Regions from separate parts of the Frigoribacterium sp. PvP032 genome, predicted to be linked through region 2. Evidence: predicted binding sites of a transcription regulator. Region 2 holds the regulator's gene; each other region holds the start of a gene.
What was found. Region 2 encodes HrcA, which represses chaperone genes, less so after heat shock. Its sites were predicted from a motif close to TTNGCACTCGNNNNNNNCGAGTGCNAA; they were not measured.
Positions count from the first base shown of each region.

Region 1: a site for HrcA is predicted at 3,965-3,991, ahead of groES (co-chaperone GroES). Genes of this name have one in related genera too.
Region 3: a site for HrcA is predicted at 8,587-8,613, ahead of groL (chaperonin GroEL). Genes of this name have one in related genera too.

Region 1 is NZ_JAFIBM010000001.1:3,180,813-3,190,755, reverse strand. Features, by position in the region: gene rimI (ribosomal protein S18-alanine N-acetyltransferase) at 1-61, shown strand, start outside; gene tsaD (tRNA (adenosine(37)-N6)-threonylcarbamoyltransferase complex transferase subunit TsaD) at 58-1,152, shown strand; gene JOE35_RS14705 (DUF4190 domain-containing protein) at 1,254-1,628, shown strand; gene JOE35_RS14700 (hypothetical protein) at 2,264-2,692, shown strand; gene JOE35_RS14695 (SAM-dependent methyltransferase) at 2,747-3,934, opposite strand; gene groES (co-chaperone GroES) at 4,076-4,372, shown strand; gene rarD (EamA family transporter RarD) at 4,546-5,586, shown strand; gene JOE35_RS14680 (ABC transporter substrate-binding protein) at 5,695-7,032, shown strand; gene JOE35_RS14675 (ABC transporter ATP-binding protein) at 7,490-8,257, opposite strand; gene JOE35_RS14670 (ABC transporter ATP-binding protein) at 8,275-9,354, opposite strand; gene JOE35_RS14665 (branched-chain amino acid ABC transporter permease) at 9,449-9,943, opposite strand, start outside.
Region 2 is NZ_JAFIBM010000001.1:1,803,500-1,813,442, forward strand. Features, by position in the region: gene JOE35_RS08290 (DUF4190 domain-containing protein) at 1-228, shown strand, start outside; gene lepA (translation elongation factor 4) at 441-2,294, shown strand; gene JOE35_RS08300 (DUF1990 family protein) at 2,298-3,050, shown strand; gene hemW (radical SAM family heme chaperone HemW) at 3,053-4,279, shown strand; gene JOE35_RS08310 (SGNH/GDSL hydrolase family protein) at 4,498-5,280, shown strand; gene JOE35_RS08315 (acyltransferase) at 5,237-6,406, opposite strand; gene JOE35_RS08320 (DUF4870 domain-containing protein) at 6,608-7,090, opposite strand; gene hrcA (heat-inducible transcriptional repressor HrcA) at 7,302-8,324, shown strand; gene dnaJ (molecular chaperone DnaJ) at 8,419-9,537, shown strand; gene JOE35_RS08335 (16S rRNA (uracil(1498)-N(3))-methyltransferase) at 9,540-9,943, shown strand, end outside.
Region 3 is NZ_JAFIBM010000001.1:2,988,736-2,998,678, reverse strand. Features, by position in the region: gene JOE35_RS13810 (alpha/beta fold hydrolase) at 1-548, opposite strand, end outside; gene JOE35_RS13805 (3-oxoacyl-ACP synthase III) at 545-1,507, opposite strand; gene JOE35_RS13800 (hypothetical protein) at 1,936-2,217, opposite strand; gene JOE35_RS13795 (hypothetical protein) at 2,302-2,553, shown strand; gene JOE35_RS15920 (FUSC family protein) at 2,689-3,762, opposite strand; gene JOE35_RS15705 (MarR family winged helix-turn-helix transcriptional regulator) at 3,890-4,417, shown strand; tRNA gene JOE35_RS13780 (tRNA-Thr) at 4,468-4,541, opposite strand; gene JOE35_RS13775 (hypothetical protein) at 4,708-4,890, shown strand; gene JOE35_RS13770 (nitroreductase family protein) at 4,907-5,473, opposite strand; gene msrB (peptide-methionine (R)-S-oxide reductase MsrB) at 5,473-5,901, opposite strand; gene JOE35_RS13760 (DUF2332 domain-containing protein) at 6,086-7,048, shown strand; gene JOE35_RS13755 (DUF3263 domain-containing protein) at 7,173-7,466, shown strand; gene JOE35_RS13750 (LytR C-terminal domain-containing protein) at 7,493-8,107, shown strand; gene JOE35_RS13745 (cold-shock protein) at 8,317-8,520, shown strand; gene groL (chaperonin GroEL) at 8,654-9,943, shown strand, end outside.

The DNA of each region.
Region 1 (9,943 bases), 1.4 Mb from region 2:
CGCGACCGGCGGTCTCGCGGGCACGACGACCGAGACGAGCGAGAGCGAGCAGCTGCAGTGACCGAGACCACCGCCTCCTCGGCCGTCGCCGACGCCGACGTGCGCCGCGCGCCCGTCGTGCTCGGCATCGAGACCAGCTGTGACGAGACCGGCGTCGGCATCGTGCGCGGCACCGAGCTGCTCGCCAACGTCATCTCGTCGTCGATGGACGAGCACGCACGCTACGGCGGCGTCGTCCCCGAGGTCGCCGCCCGCGCCCACCTCGACGCGATGGAACCGGCCCTGCGTGCGGCGCTCGCCGAGGCGGGGCTGACGCTCGACGCGGTCGACGCGATCGCGGTGACGAGCGGACCCGGGCTGGCCGGCGCGCTGATGGTCGGGGTCGGCGCGGCCAAGGCGCTAGCCCTGTCGACGGGCAAGCCCCTCTACGCCGTCAACCACCTCGTCGGGCACGTCGGCGCCGACGTGCTGCGCGACGACGGCAGCGACCTCGAGCTGCCGACCGTCGCCCTGCTCGTCTCCGGCGGGCACACCTCCCTGCTGCACGTGCGCGACCTGGTCGACGACGTCGAGCTGCTCGGCGAGACCATCGACGACGCGGCGGGCGAGGCGTTCGACAAGGTCGCGCGCCTGCTGGGCCTGCCCTACCCGGGCGGGCCGCACATCGACCGCGTCGCCGCCGGGGGAGACCCTGCCGCGATCAGGTTCCCCCGCGGGCTCACCCTCCCGAAAGACCGAGCGGCGCACCGGTGGGACTTCTCCTTCTCCGGCCTCAAGACCGCCGTCGCACGGTGGGTCGAACGTCGACGAGACGAGGGGCAGGAGGTGCCGGTCGCCGACGTGGCCGCCAGCTTCCGCGAGGCGGTCGCCGACGTCCTGCTCACGAAGGCGCTCGACGCCTGTGCCGAGCTCGGCGTGCCGCGCCTCCTGCTCGGCGGGGGCGTCGTCGCCAACGCCCGCGTGCGGCAGCTCGCCGAGGAGCGCTGCGCCGCAGCCGGAGTCGAGCTGCGCGTGCCTCCCCTGTCGCTCTGCACCGACAACGGCGCCATGATCGCGGCCCTCGGCGCACAGCTGGTCTCGCGCGGGCGGGCACCGTCCCCGCTCGACTTCGGGGCGGACTCCACGCTGCCGGTGACGGTCGTCCAGGTCTGACCACAGCCGTTCCTCGGCTGTCCACAGGTGCCGTGCCCCGCCGGGCCGTCGCGTGCCCCTCGCGCTAAGGTGGGGGCCTCACGACCAAGGAGACCCCGGACATGACCGACCAGAACCCGGCCCCCCAGGGCCAGCCCTACCAGCAGGACGCCTACCAGCAGAACCCGTACCAGGCGCCCCCGGCGCCGAACGGCGGCTACGGCGCCCCGGCCCAGCGCAACTCGCTCGCGCTCGTCGCCCTGATCCTCGGCATCGCCGGCTTCTTCACGGGCATCGCGAGCATCGGCGCCATCGTCGTCGGCCACATCTCGCTCAGCCAGATCAAGAAGACCGGCGAAGAGGGCCGCAGCATGGCCCTGTGGGGCCTGATCCTCGGCTACGTCGCGGTGGCGCTGTTCATCATCGCGACCATCTTCATCATCATCTTCGTCGCGGCCGCCGCCTCGACCGGAATCAGCGAGTACAACACCTACTGAGGTGTCTGCGGGCGTCGAGTCCGCATCGGGGTCCTGAGTTCCTTCATCGACTCGGTGGATAGCATGACGGGGTCCGCGCTCACCGGCGCGGGCCCCGTTCCCGCATCCTGAGCGTGCCGACCGCACGACTCGTCCGCAGCAGCCCCGCACGCGAAAGGCTCCTCATGGCCACCGACGACCCGAACTCCGAGCAGCCGGCCCCCACTTCCGCTCCCTCGTCTGTCCCGGGCGGCCACGACCGCCCGGCCTCGTCGCCGCCGCTGCCGCCCACCGCGTTCCCGGGCGCCGCTTCACAGCCGCCTGCGCCCCAGCCCTCGCACCACCCGTTCGTCGCTCCGGGCGCCGCGCCGTCCGCGCCGCAGCCCCCGGCGTCGGCTCCGTACGGTGCGCCGCAGCCTCCGGCGTCGGCTCCGTACGGTGCGCCGCAGCCTCCGGCGTCGGCTCCGTACGGTGCGCCGCAGCCTCCGGCGTCGGCTCCGTACGGTGCGCCGCAGCCTCCGGCGTCGGCTCCGTACGGTGCGCCGCAGGCTCCGCCGCGGCCCGTCTACGGCCAGCCGGGTCAGCAGCCGGCGCAGCCCTACGGCGCCCCGCAGCCTCAGCAGTACGGCGTGCTCCCGCAGCCTCAGCAGTACGGCATGCCCCCGCAGCCTCAGCAGTACGGTGTCCCGCAGCAGCAGCAGTACGGCGCTCCGCAGCAGCAGCAGCTGCCCTACGGCGCCCCGCAGCAGCCCTATGCCGCGGCCTACTCGCCCTACGCCGCCGCCGGGGCCACCAGGCCCTCGAGCGTCCTCAGCATCCTCTCGCTCGTGGGGTCGCTCGTGGGCGTCCTGGCGGTGCTCGTCACCTTCGGCGCCGGGGTCGTGTTCTCGATCGCCGCGGTCGTGCTCGGGCACATCGCCAGCCGCCGTGAGGGGCACGCGCGTCGGCTCTGGCTCCCCGGCATCATCGTCGGCTACGCCGGCATCGCCCTCGCCGTCATCATCTGGGTCGCGATCGGGGTCTTCTTCGCGAGCGTGCCCGGCGGGTCCTCCGGCACCTTCGACGGAGGCTACGGGCAGTCCTGACCCCCACCTCCTCGGGGCTGGCCCTCACGGGCCCGGCCTCGGGAGGGGCGATCGTCAGACCCGCTCGCAGAGCAGCGCGGCGTGGCGGCCGGCCACCCGGGTCAGCACCAGCGTCGCGGAGTGCGTGCCCTGCAGCGAGAGCCGCTTGCGGAAGGTCGCGGGGTCGACGTCGACGCCGCGCTTCTTGATCTCGAGCCGGCCGATGCCGCGCGTGCGCAGCTCGCGCTTCAGGGTCTTCTCGTCGAGCGGGAACGTCTCGACCACGCGGAACACCTGCGCGAACGGCGTCTCGACCGCCTCGTCCGAGGTGAGCCAGGCGATGTCGCGGCTGAGCGTCCTGGCGCCGAGCCGTCGGGCGAGGTCGCCGATCAGGCGGGCTCGGATGACCGCGCCGTCCGGCTCGTAGAGGTACTCGCCGAGCTCCCCCACCTCGACGTCGTCGGAGTCGGCGGGAGCGGTCAGCTCGGCCGCTCCGTGCGCGCCCACGACGAGCGCGGCCCGGCCCACGCCGGGACGGGCGAGCGGCCCGAACCAGACGCCGACCTCGACGACCTCGCGGTCGACGGAGATCCACTGGCACTCGGCGTCGACGGGCAGCAGCTCGCGATCGACGCCGGGGCCGAGCTTGACGCCGGTCGGCAGCCGCTCGGCCCAGCCGAAGGCGACGTCGAGCGAAGGCGACCAGTCGGCCGGGTCGGCCAGCCGCCTCGTCGCGGCGTGCCCGGCCGTGCGGCGCGCCGGGTCGAGGAACACGCCCTCGACGTCGCCGACGTCGACCGTCGCGGCGTCGCCCTGCACGACGCGGGAGGACGCCCACGGCGCCAGGTTGTAGGAGGCGACGGCCGCGGTGACCTCGTCGCGGTCGACCGCCAGCACGTCGAGCTCCAGGGCGGCGAGGGCGAGCGCGTCGCCGCCGATGCCGCAGCCCAGGTCGGCGACGCTGCCGAGCCCTGCAGCCCGGTAACGGCCGGCGTGACGGGCGGCGACGGGGAGGCGCGTGGCCTGCTCGAGACCGGCCTCGGTGAAGAGCATGCGGCTGGCGAAGTCGCCGAACTTCGCGACGGCCTTGGCCCGCAGCCGGGACTGGCTGAGCACCGCGGCGACCAGTGAGGGGGAGTGGCCCTGTCGGCGGAGGGCTGCGACCGACGCGACGACGTCGTCCGACGCGCTCCACGGGGGGAGCGAGTCGAGCAGTCGGAGCCCCTCGGGCGAGAGCACGTCGAGAAGCTCAGCGGTGTCCATGACCCCAGTCTCGCCCATCCCCGCCCGACTCTGGCACTCGGATTGACCGAGTGCCAGTTCGGCTCTACAGTTGATCTGGCACTCGCACGTGGCAAGTGCCAGCCCACGTTCTACGAAGTTCCGAGAAAGCAGAGGTCAACCGTGTCGGTCTCCATCAAGCCGCTCGAAGATCGCATCGTCATCCAGCAGGTCGAAGCCGAGCAGACCACGGCTTCCGGCCTCGTGATCCCCGACACCGCCAAGGAGAAGCCCCAGGAGGGCGAGGTCGTGGCTGTCGGACCGGGTCGCATCGACGACAACGGCAACCGCGTGCCGCTCGACGTCGCAGTCGGCGACAAGGTCATCTACAGCAAGTACGGCGGCACCGAGGTCAAGTACGCCGGCGAGGACTACCTCGTCCTCTCGGCGCGCGACGTGCTCGCCGTCATCGTCCGCTAGGCAGACGACGCACCTGCTCCATCCGGAGGCCCCCGCCCAGGCGGGGGCCTTCGTCGTGCCCGGGCAGGCTGCGCAGGCGGAACGGCAGCAGAGCGAGCCAGCGTGGCAGGAGTGGCCGTGTCCGGTGACGGCGGCCCGCCCTAGAGTCGTCTCGTGAACCGCAGAGCGCTCTCGTGAACCGTCCCCGCACCTCCTCGTCGGGCGGTCTCGCCTACGCCGTCAGCGCCTACGGGCTCTGGGGCGTGCTGCCGGTGTTCTTCCTGCTCATGTCGCCGTCGGGGCCGTTCGAGATCGTCTCGTGGCGCATCTTGTTCTCGCTCGCGTTCTGCGTCGTGCTGCTCGCCGTGACGCGAGGGTTCCCGGCGTTCCTGGCCCTCCTGCGTCAGGGTCGCGTCGTCGGCACGATGGCGCTGGCCGGCGTGCTCATCGTCGTCAACTGGACGACCTTCATCGTCGCGACCCTGGCGGGGCACGTCGTCGAGGCGGCCCTCGGGTACTTCATCAACCCGATCGTCACGGTGCTGCTGGCGGTGCTGGTGCTGCGCGAGCGCCTCCGGCCGGTGCAGTGGGTCGCGATCGGCCTGAGCGCCGTGGCCGTCGTCGTCATCACGGTCGGCACCGGCGGGGTGCCGTGGCCGTCGCTGATCATGGCCTTCTCGTTCGGGGCCTACGGCCTGGTCAAGAAGCAGATGGGCGGCAGGGTCGACGCCGTCAGCGGCCTGACGCTCGAGACCATGGCGGTGGCGCCGTTCGCGGCGATCGCGCTCGTCGTGCTGGCCGTGACCGGCATCGGCGGCGGTGTCGTCTTCGGCTCCGTCAGCCTGGTGCACACGCTGACGGTGATCAGCTCGGGGATCGTGACGGCCGTGCCGCTCCTGCTGTTCGCCGCTGCCGCGCGTCGCCTCCCCCTGGCGACCATCGGGCTGACGCAGTACCTCGCGCCCGTCCTCCAGTTCGTCGTCGGCGTCGTGCTGCTGCACGAGCAGATGCCGACGAGCCGGTGGGTCGGCTTCGCGATCGTCTGGGTCGCGCTGATCGTGCTGACGACCGACATGGTGCTGACCAGCCGCAGCGGCCGGGCCAGGGGCCGCGCGGCCGACCGGGCGCGGGATCTGGCGGCCGACCGTGCCGACGACCGCCCTGAGGGCACCTCCGACGAGCGCGTCGCAGGTGCTGAGTCGATGTCACGAATTGCTAACGAAACGACGGGGTGACGAGGAGAACACACGCAGGAAACATTCCGCCCCTAGTTTCTTCTCAATCGCGGGGACCGTCCACCTAGTGTCGGTCCGGCTGTACGCGCTTCATGAAAGGGACCACGGATGATCCGATCCACCAAAGGGCTGAGGGCCCTGGCGCTCGCAGGAGCCGCCTCCGTTCTGCTCGCAGCCTGTTCCACAACCTCTTCTTCCCCGAGCGACGACCCCTCCTCGTCCGCGTCGTCGACGACCAAGGCCGACCCCGCGGCCAACTGCGAGGCGCCCAGCAGCCCCGGCCAGGACGCCCTCCGCATCGGCACCATCCTGCCGAACACGGGCACGCTCGCCTACCTGGCCCCGCCCGCCGAGGCCGGCGTCGGCCTCGCCGTCGAGGACATCAACGCCGCCGGCGGCGTGCTCGGCCAGGACGTCACCATCGACCCCGCCACCGACTCCGGCGACAGCAACGACCTCACCGTCTCGAGCGCCGCAGCGACGCAGCTGATCGACGCGAAGGTGCCGGTCGCGATCGGCGCCGAGTCGTCGAGCGTCACGCTCAACGTCATCGACCAGCTCACCGCCGCCTGCATCGTCGAGATCTCGCCCGCCAACACGGCGACCTCGCTCAGCGGCTACTCGTCGTACTACTTCCGCACCGCTCCGCCGGACTCGGTCCAGGGCAGCGCGCTCGGCACGCAGATCGTCAACGACGGTCGTGCCAACGTCGCGTTCCTCGTCTTCAACGACACCTACGGCACCGGCCTGCGCGACTCCGTCCAGGAGTCGATCGAGGCCTCGGGCGGCACCGTCGTCTACGGCGCCTCCGGCGAGGGCCAGGAGTTCCCCCCCGGCCAGACCACGTTCTCGTCCGAGGTGACGGCCGCGCTGGCCACGAACCCCGACGCGATCGTCATCCTCGCCTTCGACGAGACCAAGTCGATCGTCCCCGAGCTCATCTCGCAGGGCGCCGACATCAGCACGGTCTACATGTCCGACGGCAACACGGCCGACTACAGCGAGGACTTCGACCCGGGCACCCTCGCCGGCGCCCAGGGCACCATCCCCGGTGCGTTCCCGTCGACCGACCTGCAGTCGCGCTTCGCCGAGTTCTACCAGCGCACCGCGGGCTCGGCCCTGGCCGACTACTCGTACGCACAGGAGTCCTACGACGCCGTCATCCTCGCCGCGCTCGCCGCGGTGAAGGGCGGGGGCACGGACTCGGGCACCATCCAGGCCAACATGGCCGCGGTGTCCGGTGCTGACGAGGGCACCGAGTGCAGCACCTTCGCGGACTGCGTCACGGCCATCGAGGCCGGGGACGACATCCACTACACCGGTCCCTCCGGCATCGGTGCGTTCGACGACCAGAACGACCCGTCGAGCGCCTTCATCGGCATCTACAAGTTCGACGACAGCAACGTCCCCGTCTACCAGACGGCGGTCGAGGGCCAGGTCGAGTAACACGGCCCCTGCCTGACAGAGAGGCCCCGGTGCTGCGGCACCGGGGCCTCTCTGCGTGCCGGGCGGTCCTGCACGTGCTCGGGCGTCTCTGCCTCTGCACACAGGGCCCTTCTGGCTGCGGGCACCCTGTGTGCTCGCGGCTTCCTCCGTGCCCGGGAGGCGCCTCCTCGACGCTGCCCCGCTCCTGCCTCGCCCCCCCCGTAATTTGAGAGTGATCCGGACTGCACGACGCCGCGGAGTCAGCATCTACGGGGCCGTCTCAGAGCATCTGTCTCGCTTCGGTGCGGGCGCCGCGGCGGGTGCACTCAGCCAGCGGCAGACAGCGTAGGAGGCGCGGTGCAGCACGGCCGCAACGGGCCCCGTCACCGGCACGCCCGCCCCGCCCCGCCCCGCCCCGCGCCCCCACGCACGACGAAGGCCCCGCACGAGATCGTGCGGGGCCTTCCTCGTACGCGCGTCAGTGCGACTCGTTGACGTCTTTCGCCAACGTGCCGAGGTAGAGCTCGATGACCTTGGGGTCGTCCGCAAGCTCGCGGCCGGTGCCCGAGTAGGCGTTGCGCCCCTGGTCGAGAACGTAGCCGCGGTCGCAGATCTGCAGGCAACGGCGGGCGTTCTGCTCGACCATGATCACGGAGACGCCGGCCTTGTTGATGCGGCGGGTGCGGATGAAGGTCTCGTCCTGGCGCACCGGCGAGAGGCCGGCGGACGGCTCGTCGAGCAGCAGCACCTTCGGGTCCATCATCAGCGCGCGGGCCATGGCGACCGACTGGCGCTCGCCGCCCGAGAGCGACCCGGCACGCTGGCCGCGGCGGTCGCCGAGCACGGGGAACAGGTCGTAGATGTACTCGAGCCGCTCGGCGAACAGCTTGGGGCGCAGGAACATCCCCATCTGCAGGTTCTCCTCGATGGTGAGCGAGGGGAACACGTTGTTCGTCTGCGGGACGAAGCCGACCCCGGCCTGCACGAGCTTGTTGGCCTTGAGGTTCGTGATGTCCTCGCCGCCGAGCGTGACGCTGCCCGAGTGGATCTTGACGAGGCCGAACAGGGCCTTCAGCAGCGTCGACTTGCCGGCGCCGTTCGGGCCGATGATGCCGATCAGCTCGCCGGGGTAGCAGACCAGGTCGCACCCGTTGAGGATGTTCACCCCTGGCAGGTAGCCCGCGGTGAGGTCGCTGGCGTTCATGATCGGCTCGATGCCGGCGAACTTCTCCGTGCCGGGGTGCATCTCGGTCGTCGAGGCGCTCATCGCTTGTCTCCGCTCTGCTGGCCGTCGGCCGCGTTCGTGGCCGCCGGGGTCGACGGGTCGGGGGAGCCGGGCAGGTCGCGCCCGGGCGTCCCGCCGCCGGTGCCGGCAGAGCCGGTGGTCGGGGAGGCGCTGGTCGCGTCGTCCGCGCGTGCCGCGTCCTCGGCCGCCACCTCCTGCTCGAGCTCCTCGAGCACCGCGTCCGTCAGCAGCGAGTCGTCGCCCAGGTCGGTGTCGTGGTGCGCGCCGAGGTAGGCGTCGATGACGGCCTGGTCGTCCATCACCGTGTCGGCCGGGCCCTCGGCCACGACCTTGCCCTCGGCCATGACGATGACCCAGTCGGAGATGTGCCGCACCATGTGCATGTCGTGCTCGACGAAGAGCACGGTGGTGCCCTCGTCGCGGAGGCTCTGGATGTGGCCGAGCAGCGACTGCGTCAGGGCCGGGTTCACGCCGGCCATCGGCTCGTCGAGCATGATCATCTCGGGGTCGCTCATCAGGGCACGGGCCATCTCGAGGAGCTTGCGCTGGCCGCCGGAGAGGCTGCCCGCGTAGTCGTCCTTCTTCTCGTGCAGCTTGAAGCGGTGCAGCAGGTCTTCCGCCTTGTCCGTGATCTCGCGCTCGCGGGCACGCCAGAGCGGCGGCACGATGCCGACGAAGAAGTTCTCGCCGGGCTGGTCACGGGCGCCGAGCAGCATGTTCTGCATGACGGTGAGGCGCGAGAGCGCCTTCGTCAGCTGGAACGTGCGCACCATGCCGGCACGGGCGACCTTGGCGGCGCCGACGTTGCCCATCGGCTTGCCGTCGAAGACCCACTTGGCCGTGTCGGCCCCGCGCTTGAAGGTGGTCGGTGCCGACGACGCCTTGTCGAACCCGGTCAGCAGGTTGAAGAAGGTCGTCTTGCCGGCGCCGTTCGGGCCGATCAGCGCGGTGATGGCGCCGCGCTGCACCTCGACGTGCTGCACGTCGACGGCGGTCATGCCGCCGAAGCGACGGACGACGTTGTCGACGGTGAGGATCGAGTCGGGCTTGGCCGAGCCGGGGGTGCGCTCGACGCTGCTGAGCTTGCCGCGCAGCACCTGCCGGTCGTAGTCGTAGCCGGGCTTGTCGCGCCGACCGGTCGTGCCGGTCGTGCTCGTCGTGTTCGCCGAGGTCGGGCTCGACGTGTTCGTCTCAGACACTGAACGACAACTCCTTCTTGTTCCCGAGGATCCCTTGCGGGCGGAAGATGATGAGGCACATCAGGGCGATCCCGACGAGGACGTACGAGAACTGGTCCGCCTGCTGGTTGCTCATGATGCTCGCCGGGATGAAGTCGCCTGCCAGGGTGCGGATCAGGAGGCGGACGACGAAGAAGAGGATCGCTCCCAGCACCGGTCCGAACACCGTCGCGGCGCCTCCCAGCAGCAGGGCCGTCCAGATGAAGAACGTCGTCGAGCGGCCGAGGGCGTCCGGCTGCACCGACGAGGGCAGCACGTAGATGATGCCCGCCAACGAGCCGATCACGCCTCCGAAGACCAGCGCCTGCATCTTGTACGAGAAGACGTTCTTGCCGAGGCTGCGCACGGCGTCCTCGTCCTCGCGGATGCCCTTGAGCACGCGGCCCCAGGGGCTGCGGCTGAGCAGGAACACGATGAGGCAGAGCAGGGCGACGAGCGCCCAGGCGAC
Region 2 (9,943 bases):
GTGCTCGGGATCGCGTCGGTGGCGCTGAGCTTCACCTTCGTCGTGCCGATCGTCGGCGTCGTCCTCGGCGTGCTCGGGCGCCGACGCGAGCCCGAGGGCCGCACGATGGCGCTGATCGGCATCATCGCGTCGGGGGTGATGCTGCTCGGCAGCGTCGTCCTCCTCGTGGTCGGCCTCGTGGCAGCAGTCCCGATCGGCCTGCTCGGCCTGTTCCAGTACTTCAGCTGACTCCGTTCCTCAGCTGACGCCTCCTCGTCGGCTGACGCCCGCTCCTTGGAGCCGCGCCTCGTGTTGACAACTCCTGACGGGTGCGCCGCGAGCAGCCGCCGGTACCCGCCGCGGCGTCGGCGCCGCGCACGCATCAGGAGTTGCCGACACGGTTCCCGAGCGCGACGTGGGAGAATCGAGGCGACAACCGCCCGCCACCCCCTGAGGACCGTGTGAGCCCCCTAGCAACCCGTGCACTCGAGCCGGCGAAGACCGCGCCCGAGCACATCCGCAACTTCTGCATCATCGCGCACATCGACCACGGCAAGTCGACCCTCGCCGACCGCATGCTGGGCATCACCGGCGTCGTGGAGGACCGGGCCATGCGCGCCCAGTACCTCGACCGGATGGACATCGAGCGCGAGCGCGGCATCACGATCAAGAGCCAGGCCGTGCGCATGCCCTGGGAGCGAGACGGCCAGACCTTCGCCCTCAACATGATCGACACGCCCGGCCACGTCGACTTCAGCTACGAGGTCAGCCGGTCGCTCGCCGCGTGCGAGGGCGCGATCCTGCTCGTCGACGCCGCGCAGGGCATCGAGGCCCAGACGCTCGCGAACCTCTACCTGGCGCTCGAGAACGACCTCGAGATCATCCCGGTCCTCAACAAGATCGACCTGCCGGCGGCCGACCCGGAGAAGTACGCCGCCGAGCTCGCGAGCCTGATCGGCGGCGACCCCGCCGACGTCCTCCGCGTCAGCGGCAAGACGGGCGTCGGCGTGACTGAGCTCCTCGACCGCGTCGTCGACCGCATCCCCTCGCCGACCGGCGACTTCGACGCCTCGCCTCGAGCGATGATCTTCGACTCCGTCTACGACAGCTACCGCGGCGTCGTGACGTACATCCGCATGATCGACGGCACCCTGCACCCGCGCGAGAAGGTGCAGATGATGTCGACCAAGTCGACCCACGAGATCCTCGAGATCGGCGTCTCGTCCCCCGAGCCGACACCGAGCCAGGGGCTCTCGGTCGGGGAGGTCGGCTACCTGATCACGGGCGTGAAAGACGTGCGTCTCTCGAAGGTCGGCGACACGGTCACGACCTCGGCGAAGCCCGCGACGGAGGCGCTTGCTGGCTACGTCGAGCCGCTCCCGATGGTCTACTCAGGCCTGTACCCGATCGACGGCAGCGACTACCCCGACCTGCGCGAGGCCCTCGACAAGCTCAAGCTGTCCGACGCGGCCCTCGTCTACGAGCCCGAGACCAGCGTCGCGCTCGGCTTCGGCTTCCGCTGCGGCTTCCTCGGCCTGCTGCACCTCGAGATCATCACCGAGCGCCTCGAGCGCGAGTTCGGCCTCGACCTGATCACCACGGCGCCGAGCGTCGTCTACGAGGTCACCACCGACGACAAGCAGACCGTCACCGTCACGAACCCGAGCGAGTTCCCCGGCGGCAAGATCGCCAGCGTCAGCGAGCCGATGGTCAAGGCGGCGATCCTCGCCCCGAAGGACTACGTGGGAGTCATCATGGAGCTCTGCCAGCAGCGGCGCGGCGCCCTGCTCGGCATGGAGTACCTCGGCGAGGACCGCGTCGAGATCCGCTACGCGATGCCCCTCGGCGAGATCGTCTTCGACTTCTTCGACAGCCTCAAGTCGAAGACCGCCGGCTACGCGAGCCTCGACTACGAGCCCATCGGCGACCAGGAGGCCGACCTGGTCAAGGTCGACATCCTGCTGCAGGGCGAGCAGGTCGACGCGTTCAGCGCGATCGTGCACCGTGACAAGGCGTACGCGTACGGGGTCCTCATGACGGGCCGCCTCCGCGAGCTCATCCCGCGCCAGCAGTTCGAGGTGCCGATCCAGGCGGCCATCGGCGCCCGGATCATCGCGCGGGAGAGCATCCGCGCCATGCGCAAGGACGTCCTCGCCAAGTGCTACGGCGGCGACATCAGCCGCAAGCGCAAGCTGCTCGAGAAGCAGAAGGAGGGCAAGAAGCGCATGAAGACCATCGGTCGCGTCGAGGTGCCCCAGGAGGCGTTCATCGCCGCCCTGAGCGGCGACACCGAGGCGAAGAAAGAGAAGAAGTAGCCGATGCGCCGTTCGACGCACGCCGAGACGCACACGACCTACGGAGAGGTCGGCGCGACGCAGGCGCCCGACCTGATGCAGTACCCGCCCAAGGGCTTCCGCCCGGCCGAGTACCGCACCAGGGTCGGTCACGGCGACGCGCGCTTCGAGGCGGCGTGGATCGCCACGATGACCTGGAAGATCCAGGAGCGCAGCGGGATCGACGTGCGGATCGACTCCGTCCCTCCCGTCGAGGAGGGCGGCTACCACCCGGTCACGTTCGACGACGACGGCGTCCCCGTCGACCCGGCCCACTGGGAGCAGGGCCGCGACGAGTCGCGCTTCGCGCCGGACGGCACCGCGTTCCTGACCGCGGGCACGACGGCCACCCTGTCGATCTCCGCCTACGGCCGCAGCGTGCAGGCGCCCGTGCGGGTCGTCTACGTCGTCGACGAGCCGAGGCGCAAGGGCTTCGCCTACGGCACCCTGGACGGCCATCCCGAGAGCGGAGAAGAGAGCTGGGTCGTCGACCAGACCGACGACGGCTCCGTCTGGTTGTCGATCCGCTCGTTCTCGCGTCCCAGCACCTGGCGCTGGAAGCTCGTGGAGCCCTTCATGCGGCGTCAGCAGGCGCTGTACACGCGTCGCTACCTCCGGGCCCTGAGCCTGACCGAGCCCGACGCCCCGGCCGAGGCCGACATCGACCTCGAGGCCGCCGCCGAGGCCGCCCACGACGACGAGATCCGCGAGCCCGGCTCTCGCCGGTCGGGCGACTGACGGTGCCAGGAGCCCTCCCGCTCGGCGACCCTGCCCCCGTCGACGGCTCGCTGCCCGCGTCGGTCGTCGAGGGTGCTGCAGACCGCAACTTCGGCGTCTACCTGCACGTCCCCTTCTGCCGTGTCCGCTGTGGCTACTGCGACTTCAACACGTACACGGGCGACGAGCTGCGCGGCGCCCGACGTGACGACTACGCGCAGGAGGCGGTGGACGAGGTGCGCCTCGCCGGTCGCGTCCTCGAGGGCGCCGGGCTGCCTCCTCGTCCGGTCTCGACCGTCTTCTTCGGGGGCGGCACGCCCACGATGCTGCCGCACACGGACCTCGCCGCCATGCTCTCGTCGGTCGTCGACACCTGGGGGCTCGTCGACGGCGCCGAGGTGACGACCGAGGCGAACCCCGACTCCGTCGACGCCGAGTACCTGCGGGCGCTGGCGGCCGCCGGCTTCACGCGCGTCAGCTTCGGCATGCAGTCCGCGGTGCCCAGCGTGCTCGCGACCCTCGAGCGCACCCACGACCCCGAGCGCGTCCCGCTCGTCGTGCGCTGGGCCCGTGACGCCGGGCTCGACGTCAGCCTCGACCTCATCTACGGCACGCCGGGCGAGACCCTCGACGACTGGTCTCGATCGCTCGACGTCGCCCTCGAGCAGCAGCCGGACCACCTGTCCGCCTACTCGCTGATCGTCGAGGACGGCACGAAGCTGGCCCGGCAGATCCGGCGTGGCGAGGTCGCCCAGCCCGACGACGACACCGCCGCGGACATGTACGAGCTCGCCGACGACCGGCTCGCCGCCGCGGGCTACGGCTGGTACGAGGTGAGCAACTGGGCGCGCGACGAGCAGCACCGCTCGCGGCACAACCTGTCGTACTGGCAGGGCCACGACTGGTGGGGCGTCGGCCCTGGTGCGCACAGCCACGTCGGGGGCGTCCGGTGGTGGAACGTGAAGCACCCGGCCGCCTACGGCCAGCGCATGGCCGCGGGGGAGTCGCCGGGGGCCGGCCGCGAGACCCTCGACGCCGAGACCCGGCGGGTCGAGCGCGTGCTGCTGGCTGTCCGGATGCGCGAGGGGCTGCCCACGACCGACCTCGACCCCGAGGGTCGCGCGGCGGTGGCCGGGCTGATCGCCGACGGCTGGGTCGAGGGGCGCGAAGCACTGGCGGGGCGCGTCGTCCTCACGCGGACAGGACGGCTGATGGCCGACGCCGTGGTCCGCCGGCTGCTGCCGGTCTGAGGGCCGACGCGTCGCGTCGCGGTGCGGCCGTCACGAGGTGCCGCCCGCGGACCGCTCAGGGCAAGGGCTAGAGCGCCCTCGATCGGGCGGTTGTCAGGATGCGCCGAACGGATCGGTCGTGGCCAGGCGGGTCTCGACCTGGCGGTCTACGTCCAAGGCTCTCCGGCGTCTGGTCAGGAGGTTCCCTCTAGGGTCGACGCATGGCGAGGAGATGGCGCGTGTCCCGGACCCGCGAGAGGGTCGTCTCCGTTCTGGCCGCTGCCGTCATAGTGCTGGGTGTAGCCGTACTGGCGGCGTCGTTCTTGGCTGTAGCCACAAGCCCTGGCGATCCGACGGCAAGTCAGATCACCGTCAAGAACCTGCCGCAAGATCCGCGCGTTCTGGTAATCGGCGACTCCTACACTGCCGGCTACGGGGCCGAGGATCCAGAACGGGACACGTGGGTCAATCGGACTTCGGCGTCTCTTGATTGGTCGGTGACTGTCGACGCAGTTCTGGGAAGCGGATACACGACTGTCGGCGGGCCCTCGTCGACCGGCGTGGGGACCTTTGGCGACAGGCTCTCCAGACACGAGCACGAGACTTTCGACCTCGTCGTGATCCAGGGCAGCCAGAACGATGTTCACACGAATCCGGACCGGCTGGTCAGGGCGGCCCAAGCGGCTCTGCGTGAAGCTAAGGATCTGTGGCCTGATGCAGCTGTCGTGATGATCGGTCCGTCCGCGCCGCTCCCTCGCGGAGAGGCTTACGTGGCCGCCTCAGAGACACTTCGAAAGGTCGCCGGCGGGGCCGACGTGCCCTTCGTAGATGCCGTCAACGGCCGATGGTTCACCACCAAGAACAGCCCCGCCATGACGGCTCCAGACGGTGGCCACCTGAACACTCGCGGCTACGCCTACATGGGTGACCGCATCACCGAGGCCATGCGGGACCTGATGGACGGCGAAGCAGGGTCGACTAGCGCACTGTCAGGGGAGAACTCAGCGCATCGGCTGCGTTAGCCACTGGCTTGTCGCGGCCCAACGCTCGAGCAAGCCTGTGGCTCGGGCGCTCGACCAACAAGAAGAAGCCCGTCCCCGTACACAGGGAGACGAGGACTGCTGCGGCGAGGGCCGCGTTGGAGCCGGGCCAGGCGGAAGCGAAAGCGATCACGATCGGCTCGTGCACCAGGTACAGGCTGAACGACACGATGCCTGCCCAGCGGAAGACGGGTGAGGACAGCAGACGGGCGAGAGGCAACCACACCGCTGCGGCGAGCAGGAGGGCCGTGACTCCGATGATGATCGCCGGGCGGGTCAAGAGATAGATGCGGGCTACGGGTCCGAACGGCATGAGCAGCCAAAAGGACGTCGTGAGCAGCGTGCCGATGACCACGACGGCGAGCCATCGGGCGTGGGACTCGCGTGTGCGCTTGAGCTGGTGCCAGACCGCGGGCCAGGCCTGGGCGAGGGCCGTCCCGATGAGGAACATCGGCATGTACGCGAGTGCTAGTACATCGGAGTAGAAGCCGTACGTGGACACGATCAGTGCGGCAACGATCTGGGCCGAGGGCTTGAGAGCCAACCCGGTAGCGATGAAAGCAGCGAGCAAGAGAGAGAACAGAACCTCCCACTGGAGGGACCAGAGGGGCGTGATCGCACCGGAGGGTCCTGCCAGGAGTGTCAAGTCCTTCTCTAAGTAGGACGTGACGTATTCGGGGACTCGACGGCGCAGCCAGACGCTGGCTTCACCGCCGCGGGGAAACACTGTGATGATCGTCGCGCCGAGTAGGACGGCGGCTGTGACGGGGATGTAGAGGCGCACCAGCCGTGCCGGCAGATAGGTGCGCCAAGTGAACTTGGGCGAACTGACGGCGAGGCCGAGTACGAAACCGGAGAGCACGAAGAACAGGTAGACCGCCTCGGTGCCAGCCCACAGGAGATGCAGCGGCGTGTGTACGAGCCACGCGGTCGTGCCCGTGGCGGGGACGTTCGTGTAATAAGGGTCAGCCAGGCCTGGCTTGGTGAGCAGAGTGTGGTGCGCAAGAACGATGAGCGCTGCAGCTCCTCGTAGGCCGTCGAGGGAAGTCAGGCGAGGGGCGGGCGACAGTAAGCGGGATGCCCCGGGTGACGCGAGGTGTCTTGACACGAGCCAAGGTTAGGCGAGGTCGAGCAGGTCGGCCGTCATTGGGCGGCGGTTCAAGAGGTAGGGACCGACCTGGCGCGCTGCAGGCTCGAAATTAGGCGGCTTGCGCCCCACAGCGGGCGAGTCAGTCGGGGTATGTGGGCCGACACGACGTGAGGCGCGCCTCCCGGAGGGGAGACGCGCCTCGACGGCCGAGCGGACGGGCTACGCCTTGATGAACTCGATGCTCAGCGGGTACTTGTAGTACTCGCCCCGGTTGGCTGCGAGGGCCGCGATGATGCCGAAGACGATCACGACGATCGCCGCCGCGAGCGTGATCAGGACGCCGATGCCGAGGAACGACGTCGCACCTCCGATGACGTAGGCGATCACCATCGTCAGCTGGAAGTTCAGCGCGACGCGGCTGTGCTCACGGACGAACGGGCCGCGGTCCTTGAGCACGAGGTAGCCGACCAGCGGGGCCACGAAGCTGAGCAGGATGCCGCCGACGTGGATCAGCGTGGCCCAGAGCTTCTCGTCCTCGGGGCGCATCGGCTGGACGGGCTGCGGGGCGCCGTAGCCGGGCTGCTGGCCGTAGCCGGGCTGGCCGGGCTGCTGGCCGTAGCCGGGCTGGCCCTGACCGGGCTGCTGCTGCCCCCAGCCGGGCCCCTGAGGGTCGTTCGGCTGGGAAGGAGGGGTGTCGGTCATCTGTTCACCTGTTCGTCGTCGGCGCTGGCCGGGCTGCCGGACGAGGTGGTCCGGCGGGCGTCACGGCGAGCATAGGGCAGGCAGGAGGCGCGGGTCGAGTACCCCCGGACGGTCTCGTGACGTAGGATTGGCAGTCTGGCAGGACGAGTGCCAGCGAGCTCGGGTCGTCGTCGTGACGAGCCCCGCCGGCCGTGCGAGAGGGAGGTGCGTCGTGGTCTCTGAACGTGGTCTCGAGGTGCTGCGCGTCATCGTGCACGACTACGTCGCGTCCCGCGAGCCCGTCGGCTCCAAGTCGATCGTCGAGCGGCACCACTTCGGCGTCTCCGCCGCGACGATCCGCAACGACATGGCCCTCCTCGAAGAAGAAGAGCTGATCGCGGCACCGCACACCTCGTCGGGTCGGGTGCCGACCGACAAGGGCTACCGGCTCTTCGTGAACCACCTCGCCGACCTGCGACCCCTCAGCAGCGCCCAGCGCCAGGCGATCGAGACGTTCCTCGGCGACTCCGCCGACCTCGACGAGGTGCTCGGCCGCACCGTGCGCCTCCTCTCGCAGCTCACCAACCAGGTGGCGCTGGTCCAGTACCCCTCCTTCTCGCGGGCGCGCGTGCGGCACGTCGAGCTGGTCAGCCTGGCCGAGCGCCGCGTCATGACCGTGCTCATCACCGACACGGGCCAGGTCGAGCAGCGGCTCGTCGAGCTGCCCGTCGCCGTCGACGACGAGTTCCTCGCCGAGCTGCGCCGCGCGCTGAACGCGGCCGTGGGCGGCACCGAGCTCAGCGCCGCGGCCGCGCTGCTGGCGGATCTGCACGAGGGCTTCCGCCCCGAGCACGCCGTCGTGGTCGGCATCGTCGTCGCCAGCCTGGCCGAGCAGCTCGCCGCGGGGCGGCAGGAGCGCCTCGTGATGGCCGGCGCGGCCAACCTCGTGCGCACCGGCGACGACTTCAGCGGCGACCTCTACCCCGTCCTCGAGGCGATCGAGCAGCAGGTGGCGCTGCTGCGCCTCTTCGGCGAGATGCAGCTCGACGCGGTCGACGTGGCCGCGAGCATCGGACGGGAGAACGCCTCCTTCGGCCTCTCCCAGGCATCCGTGCTCGCGAGCGGGTACACCTCGACGGGCAGCGAGGTCGCGCGCCTCGGCGTGCTCGGCCCGATGCGCATGGACTACTCGACCAACATGGCCGCCGTCCGGGCCGTGGCCCGCTATCTCTCGTCGCTGCTCTCCGAGCGCTGACGACCCGCACCTCCTCGGCCCTGCGCACCCGCGCCGCGCCCCCTGACCAGACCCCACGAGACCACCCCCAGACACCAGAGGCAGACGAGAACAAGTGGCAGATCATTACGACGTGCTCGGAGTCGACCGGTCGGCGACGCCGGACGAGATCAAGAAGGCGTACCGCAGGCTCGCGCGCGAGCTGCACCCCGACGTCAACCCGAGCCCCGAGGCGTCCGAGCGCTTCAAGGACGTCACGCACGCCTACGACGTGCTGAGCGACCCGCAGCAGCGCGAGCGCTACGACCTCGGCCCGCAGGCCGGGTTCGGCGGCGGCGGAGGGGGAGGAGCGGCCGGCTTCGGCGACATCTTCGACGCGTTCTTCGGCGGCGGAGGAGGCGGCGGCCAGCGACAGGGGCCCCGGTCGCGTCGTGAGCGCGGCCAGGACGCGCTGCTGCGGCTGGAGGTCGACCTCGAGGAGATCGTCTTCGGCACCACCCGCGACATCGAGGTCGACACTGCGGTGCTCTGCGAGACCTGCAACGGCTCGTGCTGCGCGCCCGGCACGTCGCCCCAGACCTGCGACATCTGCAACGGCTCTGGCCAGATCCAGCGCACCGTCCGCTCGCTGCTCGGCAACGTCATGACGTCCAGCCCGTGCGGCACCTGCCGCGGCTACGGCACGGTCATCCCCAACCCGTGCCCGACCTGCCAGGGCCAGGGCCGCGTGCGGGCTCGGCGGACGATCCCGATCGACATCCCCGCGGGCGTCGACACGGGCATCCGCCTGCAGCTGCCGAGCCAGGGCGAGGTCGGCCAGGCCGGCGGACCCAACGGCGACCTCTACCTCGAGGTGAAGGTGCGCCACCACGACATCTACAGCCGCGACGGCGACGACCTGCTCGCGACCCTGGAGGTGCAGATGGCCGACGCCATCCTCGGCACCGAGACGACCCTGCACGCTCTCGACGGCGAGGTCGAGATCGAGCTGAAGCCGGGCACCCAGAGCGCCGACGTCATCACGATCCGCGACCGCGGCATCACGAAGCTGCGCGGCACCGGACGCGGTGACCTCAAGATCGGCGTGCAGGTCGTGACGCCGACGAAGCTCAGCCACAAAGAGCGAGAGCTGATCGAGAAGTTCGCCGCCGGACGCCGCTCGGCGGCGCCCGAGCTGTCGCAGTTCCAGCAGGGCCTGTTCGGCAAGCTCCGCGACCGGTTCCTGCACTTCTGATCGTGGCCCACTTCTACCTGGTCGACGACCTCGCCGACGCATCCGTCGGCAGCACCGTCGTGGTCGAGGGGCAGGAGGCGCGGCACGCCGTCACGGTCAGCCGGGTCCGGGTCGGCGAGTCGCTGTCGCTCGGCGACGGGCGGGGCACCTCCGTGCGCGGCGAGGTCGTCGAGGCCACGGACTCGCGGCTCGCGCTGGTCGCCGCAGACGTGACCAGGGTCGACCGACCCGCGACGCAGCTCGTGCTGGTGCAGGCCCTGGCCAAGGGCGACCGGGACGAGCTCGCCGTCCAGGCCGCCACCGAGCTCGGGGTCGACGAGGTCGTCCCGTGGTCCGCCGCGCGCAGTGTGTCCCGCTGGGAGGGCGCGAAGATCGCGAAGGGCACGGCCCGGTGGCGTGCGATCAC
Region 3 (9,943 bases), 1.2 Mb from region 2:
GGCGCGGGGATCTGCTCGTCCGCCGGCTGGTGGATCGCGGTGTTGAGCATCGTGACCGCGGCGAGCTGACCGGGGTGGTCGACCGCCCAGCCCATCGAGACGACGCCGCCCCAGTCGTGCCCGAGGGTGACGACGGGCCCGTCGAGGCCCAGCTCGGCGGTGAGCGCGGAGAGATCGGCGACCCGCTGCGGCAGGCCCCGCTCGACGCCGGTGCGCTCGGAGAAGCCCATGTCGAGCTGGTCGACGGCGACGACGCGCCAGGCGGGTCGCCCGGCCTTGGCGGCCTCGGTCGCCTGCGCCACGAGGCGGCGCCAGAGGTACGACCAGGTCGGGTTGCCGTGCACGCAGAGCACGGTGCCGACGGGCTCGACGCCGAGGGCCTCGAGGGCGGGACCGTTGTCGAGGAGGTGCCAGGTGCGGTCGACGCGCTCGGCGCCTCCAGCAGGCACGGTCACCAGCCGCGACCACGACGGGTCGAGGCCCTCGAGCCCGGCCGGGGGGAGCGTCGCGGGCGACGTCGCCCGCGCGGCCGAGGGCAGGCGACTCACCAGGCGAGCTCCATCATCGCGGTGTTGATGCCGGAGCCGACGCCCATCAGCAGCACGCGATCGCCCTTCGAGAGGGTGCGCGACTCCTCGACGAGGGTGATCGGGATCGACGCCGGGCCGACGTTGCCGAGGGTCGGGTACGTGAGCGGCACGCGCTTGCGGTCGATGCCCGCGGCCTTGACGAAGGCGCCGGTGTGCACGTCGCTGACCTGGTGCATGATGTAGCGGTCCATGCGCTGCCAGTTCCAGTCGCGGGCTGCCTCTTTCCAGGCCGAGACGACGAGCTCCATGCCGCGCTTGAGCAGGGCCTTCGCGTCGGTGAACATGCCGTCGACGCTGCCGACGCAGAGGTCGTAGTTCTCGGTCGCCGCACGCGTGACGCCGCCGAGGATGCGGTGCCCCTCGGGGTGGCGGTCGGCACGTCCGATCACGGCCGCCGCGGCGCCGGAGCCGAGCGTCAGGCTCGCGAACTCGCTCATGAAGTCGTCGCGCTCGTAGCCCTTGGTGAGGAGGCGGTCGATCGTGTTGACCTGGACGTCGTCGGCGTCCTCGCCGTCGATGATCACGGCGTAGTCGATCTGGCCGGCGTCGATCAGCTGTGCGGCGAGCGTCATGCCGTTGACGAAGCCGAGGCAGGCGTTCGCGATGTCGAAGTTCGTGGCGGACGAGGGCAGCCCGAGGCCGTGGTGCAGCCGGACGGCCACCGAGGGCTCGAGGTGCGGCCGCGTCACGGAGGTGTTGATCAGCAGGCCGACCTGGTCAGGCCGGACGCCCGCCTCGGCCAGGGCGCGCCTGCCAGCATCGATCGCGGCCTCGTCGAAGCTCTGGCCCTCGGCCCAGTTGCGGCGCTCGTCGACTCCCGCGACGCGCTGCAGCAGGCCGGTGGGCAGCTTGAGGCGCTTGAGCACGGGGCGCAGCTTCTCGTCGATGCTGGCCGAGGTCGTCACGCGGGTCGCCATCGTGCTGGCGACGCTGAGCAGTGCGACGTTGCGGTGACGCGTGGTGGCGTTGCCCGCGCCGACGGCGGGGACCGGGGCGTCGGCATCTCGTGCGGCGGCGACGGCGGCGGGCTCGCGCTCCGCGGCCTCGCGCTCCGCGGCGTCCCGCTCCATCGCGTCGGCCTCGAGGGTCGCGGCGTCGGCTCCGAAGAGGGCGGCGTCGGTGGGCGCCGCGCCTGTCGTGGCGTGTCCTGTCAACGGGACTCCCTGTCGAATTGTCTCGGGCGTGTGCACCGGCTCGGGCGACGAACTGTGGTCGTCGGCAGCCGGGAGATCGTGAGCACCGGTCGGGTGCATCGGTCGAGTTTACGGCGCAGTTCTCTGTGCGGTTGCCAGGATCGCGGGGCACGAACATGCCCTCCCGAGCATGTCTCAGCGGGCGGAGGGCCTCAGGCGCCCGGGTCGCGGGGGAGCCGGACGATGCGCCGGCGACCGCCGACGGTCCACCAGACGACGTCGACGACGGCCCAGGCGGTCACCGCGACGGCCACGAGCAGCAGCACGACGGCGACGACGGTGAGGCTGCCGCCCCCGACGAGCAGGCTCGTGAGGATGCTGGCCGCGAGCAGGCCGGCGGAGACGACCGTCACGACCGGGCGGACGAGTCCGCCCTGCTTGGTCATCAGCCAGTTGGGCACGTCGGGGTCGACGTGCACCTGCCGGGTCCTCACGATGGCCTCCTGTGAGCTGTCGAGTCGTGTCGTGCCGCCCTGGCGGCGGCTCGGTCGAGGATACGTCGTCCCTAGACTCGCCTCATGAGCGAACTCCGCCGCCCCTGGTTCACGCTGACGAAGACCGGCTCCGTCCTGCCGCCCGTCTTCGAGATCGTCCTCGGCGTGCTCGGGCTCGTGGTGCAGCTGCTCACGCTCACCTCCGGCGGTCCGGTCGAGACGATCACGCTGATCGTCTGCGTCGTCGCCGTGCTGCTCGTCGCGCAGGGCGTGGCCGACCTGGTCTGGTGGTCGCGGGGCGACCGGCGGGCGCGCGCCCAGGCCGACGCCTCCTAGGGCAGCCTGCACCGCGCCTCCTAGGGCAGCCCGCGCCGCGCCACATCTCGTTCCGAGCATCGCGTCCCGCCACGACGTGACGTGGTGCTCGGAACGCGATGCGACAGCCGGACACTCCCTCAGCCGGGCCCTGCCTCAGGCGGGTGCGCTGCGCAGCCGGTGCGTCGCGAGCAGCACGAGCACGACGACGCCGACCCCGATCGCCGTGTCGGCGCCGCGGGCCGCGACCAGTGCGGCCACGTCGACCGGCGCTCCGCCGATCGCGGGCATGCCGAGCGCCATCGGCGTGATGAAGACGAGCGCGAGGCCGTAGTTGCGGGCGACGACGAGCTCGGTCGCGAACTGCAGCACGCCGAACGCGGCGACGAGGGCGACGGCGCTCGGCTGCCAGACGAGCAGCAGCGCGGCGAGGCCCAGCCCGACGACCGTGCCGAGGAGGCGTTGGCCGGCCCTCAGCAGCTGACCCGAGGTCGCACGTCCGACGACGGGCACCACGGCGGAGACCATCGCCCAGTACGGGTTCTGCAGCCCGAGGCCGACGCTGAGCAGGCCCGCCGCGAGCGAGGCCACGAGGCAGACCCCGGCGTGCAGGAGCGCCCGGCGCAGGTCGACGGCGACGACGGGGCGTCGGAGGGTCCGGGCGCCGGGCTCGGCGAGTGCCCGCCGGCCCGACCGTCGGGCGAGGCCGACGAGCGAGGTCGCCAGGGCGAGCAGCACGCTCAGCGACGACACGACGGCGGCGACCGCGATGCTCGACGGGACCGCCGGCACGAACGCGCAGACACCGAGCCCGAACACGGGGAAGAGGGGGCCGGGCGGGTTCCAGCCGCGGACGTCGGCGACCACGGAGGCCAGCCCTGCCACGAGGGCCACGACCGGCACCAGCGCGACGGCGGGCAGCGACGCCGCCGAGAGCGCGGTGCCGAGCACGACCGCCGCGACGAGCAGGGCGCCCGCCTCGAGCTGCATGCCGAGGCGCTGCACCCGTCCGAGCCCGCGGCCGAACGCCGAGGCGAAGGCGCCGAACGTCGCGTAGGGCGCCCACTCGGCGTGGCCGATCGCGACGAGCACGGCGAGCGGCAGCACGACGGAGACGGCCACGCGGAGCGCGGGCACGTGGGCGCCGGCGTGCGGCCCCACGCGCAACAGGTCGCGCGGACGGGGGAACGGGCTGCCGGAGGTGGTGGTGACGGTCGGGCGTGACGGCACGGTCGAGAGGTCCTCTCGTCGGGAGCGCACGTCGTCGGGGGCTGCGGGTGATCGGGGGCGTGGCGATCGGCGCGACCGGATCGCGCACGGAAAGTAGTTTACCCGTGAATCAAAGTAGGATGCACCCGTGACTGATCCGACCCACGACGACGACGAGCCGCGCGCCGTGACCGACGCCCTCGACCTCGTCCACGACCAGTGGAGCCGGCTGCGGCCCGACCTCGACGTGTCGCCCGTCCTCGTCGTGGGGCGCATCACCCGGCTCGCGCGCATCATCCAGCGCCGCAGCGACGAGCTGCTGGGCGACCACGGCATCGGCCGCGCCGACTTCGACCTGCTCGCCGCGCTGGTGCGCACCGACGTGCCCACCTCGCCGGGGCGGCTGGCGGAGCAGACGCTGCTGTCGCCTCCTGCGGTGACGAAGCGTCTCAAGGGGCTGACGGCCGCTGGCCTGGTCGAGCGCTCGGACAACCCGGCGGACGCCCGCGGCTACTTCGTCTCGCCGACGACGAGGGGGCGCGAGCTGCTGCACGAGGTGCTCGACGTCCAGCTCGCGGCCGAGGCGGCGATGACCACGTCGCTCGACCCCGTGGCCGTCGCCGCGGTGACCGCGGGGCTCCGGTCGATGCTGCTCGACCTCGAGGGCCGGGGCTGAGCAGGACGGAGAAGGCCCCGCCTCGCCGAGGGGCGGGACGGGGCCGGGGGAGCCGCCTGTCGGATTCGAACCGACGACCTTCGCTTTACAAGAGCACTGCGCTACCGGACTGCGCCAAGGCGGCGGGCTCGACCATCCTACCGACCGCACGTCGGCGGTGCGACGGGCGCGTTGCCGGGCTGCACGTCACGCAGGATTGGCGCTGACCCGGGGGAAGTGGTGAAGTAGGAGCTGCAGCGACCCGTGCGGTCGCGCCCGCTCGCCCCGGGCACCGACCACGAGGAGCTCCCATGACCAACGTCCTGACCGCCATCGGCTCGATCATCCTGCTGCTCGCGAGCTTCGCGCTCTTCGCGTACTCGTTCGGGCAGGACGAGCCCAACGCCTTCGTCTTCTTCGCGGGCATCGTGCTGATGACCGGCTCGTTCTGGCTGCCGATCACCGTCGTGGGGCAGAGCCGCAAGTCTTGGTAGCAGCGGGCGGCCCGGCCTAGGCCGAGACTGATCCCGAGCCCGGTGCGCTGACGAAGCGGCCGGGCTCGAGCAGCTTGCGGGGCTTCTCGTCGCGCTCGGTGCGTCCGCCGACGTAGAGCCAGCCGAGCAGCTTCTCGTGCGGCGCCAGCCCGTGGGCCCGGTGCACCGCCTGGTGCCGGGTGTCGGTGCCGGTGCGCCAGAAGACGCCCCAGCCCTCGTCGTCGAGCACGAGCGACAGCAGGTGGGCGACGCCCGAGGCGACGCTCTCCTGTTCCCACTCGGGCACCTTGCGGCTCTCGACCGGCGAGAGGACGACGGCGACGACGAGCGGTGCCCTGAGCGACTTCTGCTCGAGCTTGTCGGCCGACTTGCCGTCGGCGCCGCTCGCCTCCGCGAGTCCGCGGCCGATCAGCAGCCGGTCGTCGCCCCGCAGCTCGATCAGGCGCCAGGGTCGCAGCGACGAGTGGTCGGCCACGGTCGCGGCCGCCTGCACCAGCTCGAGCAGCTGTTCGTGCGAGGGGGCGTCGTCGGTGACCTTCGAGCGGGACCGTCGCCGGCGGGCAGCGTCGGCGACGGCGCCCATCAGGCCTGGGCCTGGTCGTCGGTCGCGGAGCCCTCGGCCTTGAAGTCGAGCGAGATCGAGTTCATGCAGTACCGGTCGCCGGTCGGGGTGCCGAAGCCGTCGGGGAACACGTGGCCGAGGTGCGACCCGCAGTTCGCGCACCGGACCTCGGTGCGGACCATGCCGAGCGAGTTGTCGTCGATCAGCTGCACGGCCTTCGGGTCGACCGACTCGTAGAAGCTCGGCCAGCCGCAGCCGCTGTCGAACTTGGTGCCGCTCTTGAAGAGCTCGGCGCCGCAGGCAGCGCAGGCGTACGTGCCGGCACGGCTCTCGTCGAGCAGCTCGCCCGTCCACGGGCGCTCGGTGGCCGCCTGGCGCAGCACCTGGTAGGCCTCGGGGTCGAGCTCACGACGCCACTCTTCGTCGGACTTCTCGACCTGGTACGACACGGGCTCGTTCGCCATCGTGCACTCCTCTGCGTCAGGGGGGACTCGCAGGCGTCTCAGCCTGCTCGTCGGGGACTCTCCATTGAACACCGTGCCGCCGACGCTCATTCCGGGCGACCGCCTCCTCGGTGCTGGCTCACAGGGCCGGCTGACATGTCCTGCCTCACGGGGGTGCGAGACTCGGCCGGTGCCCCAGCCCCCGACGCTCGCCGACCGCTTCGCCGCCTACGCGGACGCCGTCCTGCTCGACGGCTCCCCGCTCTGGTCGGCGGCCGCCGGGGCGATCGCCGCCGACGCCGAGGTGCTCGCGCTGGTCGAGCGAGCCGAGGAGGCGCGGCGCCAGCCCGCGCTCGTGCTCGCGGTCGCGAGGTGGCTGGGTGCGCCCCTCGGCCCCTGGCCCGAGCTGCGGCGCTGGCTGCTCGACCACCCCGACCGGTTCGTCGACGAGCTCGGGCGGCGGCTGACCCAGACCAACGACGTGCGGCGGACCAGCCCGGTGTCGCTCGCGCTCGCCCGGGTCGACGGCCCGGTCGCGCTGCTCGAGGTCGGCGCCTCGGCCGGCCTCGGCCTGCTGCCGGACCGCTACGGGCACCGTGCCGGCGAGGTCCGTTGGGGCGATGCCGACAGCCCGGTGCAGCTCGAGGTCGCCGTGCACGGCGACCTCAGCGAGGTGCGGCTGCCCGAGGTCGTCTGGCGCGCCGGCCTCGACCTCGACCCGCTCGACGTGCGCTCGGCCGCGGACGTGGGCTGGCTCGACGCGCTGCTGCCGCCCGGGGCGACGGACCGGGCCGCGCTGCTGGCGCAGGCGGTCTCGGTGGCCCGGGGCGCGCCTCCTCGGGTCGAACGGGGCGACGCCGTCGACGATCTCGCGCGGCTCGCGGCCGAGGCGCCCCGCGACGCGACGCTCGTCGTCGTCTCGACCGGCACCCTCGTCTACCTGCCCGGCCGTCGGCGGCAGGAGTTCGTCGACACCGTGCGGGGTCTCGGCGCCCGGTGGATCTCGTACGAGCGGCGCGGCCTGCTGCACGACGTGCCCGTCGTCGTGCCCGACGGCGTCCCGGGCGACGAGGCGTTCGCGGTGCTCGCCCTCGACGGGCGCGCGCTCGCGGTGGGCGACGCCCACGGCACCCGTCTGTGGACGACCGGCTGACGACCTGCTGACGACCTGCTGACGACCTGCTGGCGACGCGGGCCGACCCGGCGAACCGCCCCGCGCCTCCCCGGCTGCTCCGTCGCCCGCCCCTAAGCTGACCGGGACCGAGAGGGGCAGGGCAGTGGGCGACGAGGGCACCGGCAGCGGAGACGTGCGCACGAGCGCGCTGTCCGAGCGCGACCGCGCCCTGCTCGACTTCGAGCAGCGCGCCCCCGCCTCGCCCGGACAGAAGGAGGCGGCGGTGCGGCGCGAGCTCGGCCTCACCACCGCGCGCTACCAGCAGATGCTCGGCTCCCTGCTGGACAGACCTGCTGCACTGGCCTACTCGCCCATGCTCGTGGGGAGGCTCCTGCGACTGCGCGACGAGCGCTCACGGGCCAGGGCCGCCCGCTCGTTCGGGCCGACCGACCGCTGACCCACACGGAAGACCGACACCACACCATGGCGAAACACCCCCGCGACCGATTCGACGAGGTGCCCGCTGACCTGGACAGGGTCGGGGCCCACCGCGCCGAGGCGCGCCGAGGCCGCGGCTGGGTCGTCTTCGCGTGGTGCGCCCTCGCGGTCGGCGTCCTCGTCGGCTCGGGCGTCGTCTACCTCGGCGTCGCCAACGACAGCTTCCAGTTCGTCTCGCCGACGTCGGACGCGACGTCCGAGGCGGGCTCCGGCACGCCGTCCGACGGCTCGGGCGACGACGCCGGCGACGCCGCGACCGACGACACGGCCGCCCCGACGACTCCCGCGGAGACCGTCGCCCCCGCGGACCCGGACTCCGTCGACCCGGACGTCACGACCATCACGGTCCTCAACGGCACGACCACCAGCGGGCTCGCGGGCCGCGCGTCGCTCGCCCTCGCCGAGACCGGCTGGACCGTCGCCGGGCAGGGCAACGCCGACGGCACCGTGACGACGACGATCGTCTACTACGCCGACGAGGCCGACGAGGCCGTCGCCCTGGGCGTGGCGCGCGACCTCGGGACGACCGCCGTCGAGCTGAGCGACGCGTTCCCCGACTCGTCGGTCACGGTGGTGCTCGGGGCGGACTACGCGTCCTGAGGGGCACCTCCCCGTTGCCGTCCCGTTGCGGACGTGTTGCCGCCCCGTTGCGGAACGTGTGAATTCGTCACTTCTGACGGGTTAACCCCGCGCCGAGGGCTTCTGCGGGCCTGCCTGCCCTGGCTAGCATCTGGTCCTGGTCGGCACCGGCACGACCCCTGCGCGCGGCACGACCGCCGCGTGCAGCGAACAGCAAGGGGAGCAGCACCATGGCACAGGGCACCGTCAAGTGGTTCAACGCGGAGAAGGGCTACGGCTTCATCACCGTGACGGAGGGCGGGCAGGACGTCTTCGTGCACTACTCGGCCATCGACATGAACGGCTACAAGGTCCTCGAGGAGGGCCAGGCGGTCGTCTTCGAGGTCGGCACGGGCGACAAGGGCCCGCAGGCGGAGAGCGTCCGCCTGGCCTGACCCCCGACCGGCGTCGTGAGGTGCAGGCTCACTTGCACTCCATAGGTGAGAGTGCCAGAATCGTCCCTGGCACTCGCCGTTGGTGAGTGCCAATGCTTCTGCTTCATGACGTCCGGGAGGGACGAGGAAACACATGGCTAAGATCATTGCTTTTGACGAAGAGGCCCGTCGTGGCCTCGAGCGCGGCCTGAACATCCTGGCCGACGCGGTGAAGGTCACGCTCGGCCCGCGCGGCCGCAACGTCGTGCTCGAGAAGAAGTGGGGCGCCCCCACCATCACGAACGACGGCGTCTCCATCGCCAAGGAGATCGAGCTCGACGACCCGTTCGAGAAGATCGGTGCCGAGCTCGTCAAGGAGGTCGCCAAGAAGACCGACGACGTCGCCGGCGACGGCACCACCACCGCCACCGTGCTCGCCCAGGCGCTCGTCCGTGAGGGCCTCCGCAACGTCGCCGCAGGCGCCGACCCCATCTCGCTGAAGCGCGGCATCGAGAAGGCCGCCGCGGCCGTCTCGGCCCAGCTCCTCGCCGACGCGAAGGACATCGAGACCAAGGAGCAGATCGCGGCCACCGCCTCGATCTCCGCCGCCGACCCCACCATCGGCGCGCTCATCGCCGAGGCCATCGACAAGGTCGGCAAGGAGGGCGTCGTCACCGTCGAGGAGTCGAACACCTTCGGCACCGAGCTCGAGCTGACCGAGGGCATGCGCTTCGACAAGGGCTACCTGTCGCAGTACTTCGTGACCGACCCCGAGCGCCAGGAAGCCGTCTTCGAGGACGCCTACGTGCTCATCGTCAACTCGAAGATCTCGAACATCAAGGACCTCCTCCCCGTCGTCGACAAGGTGATCCAGAGCGGCAAGCAGCTGCTCATCATCGCCGAGGACGTCGACGGCGAGGCGCTGGCGACCCTGGTCGTCAACAAGATCCGCGGCATCTTCAAGTCGGTCGCCGTCAAGGCCCCCGGCTTCGGCGACCGCCGCAAGGCCCAGCTGCAGGACATCGCCATCCTCACCGGTGGCCAGGTCATCGCAGAAGAGGTCGGCCTCAAGCTCGAGAACGCGACGCTCGACCTGCTCGGTCGTGCCCGCAAGGTCGTCATCACGAAGGACGAGACGACCATCGTCGAGGGCGCCGGCGACCCCGAGCAGATCGCGGGCCGCGTCCGTCAGATCCGCTCGGAGATCGAGGCGACCGACAGCGACTACGACCGCGAGAAGCTCCAGGAGCGCCTCGCCAAGCTGGCCGGCGGCGTCGCCGTCATCAAGGCCGGCGCGGCCACGGAGGTCGAGCTCAAGGAGCGCAAGCACCGCATCGAGGACGCCGTCCGCAACGCGAAGGCAGCCGTCGAGGAGGGCATCGTCGCCGGTGGTGGCGTCGCCCTCATCCAGGCCGGCAAGACAGCTCTCGCCGAGCTGCACCTC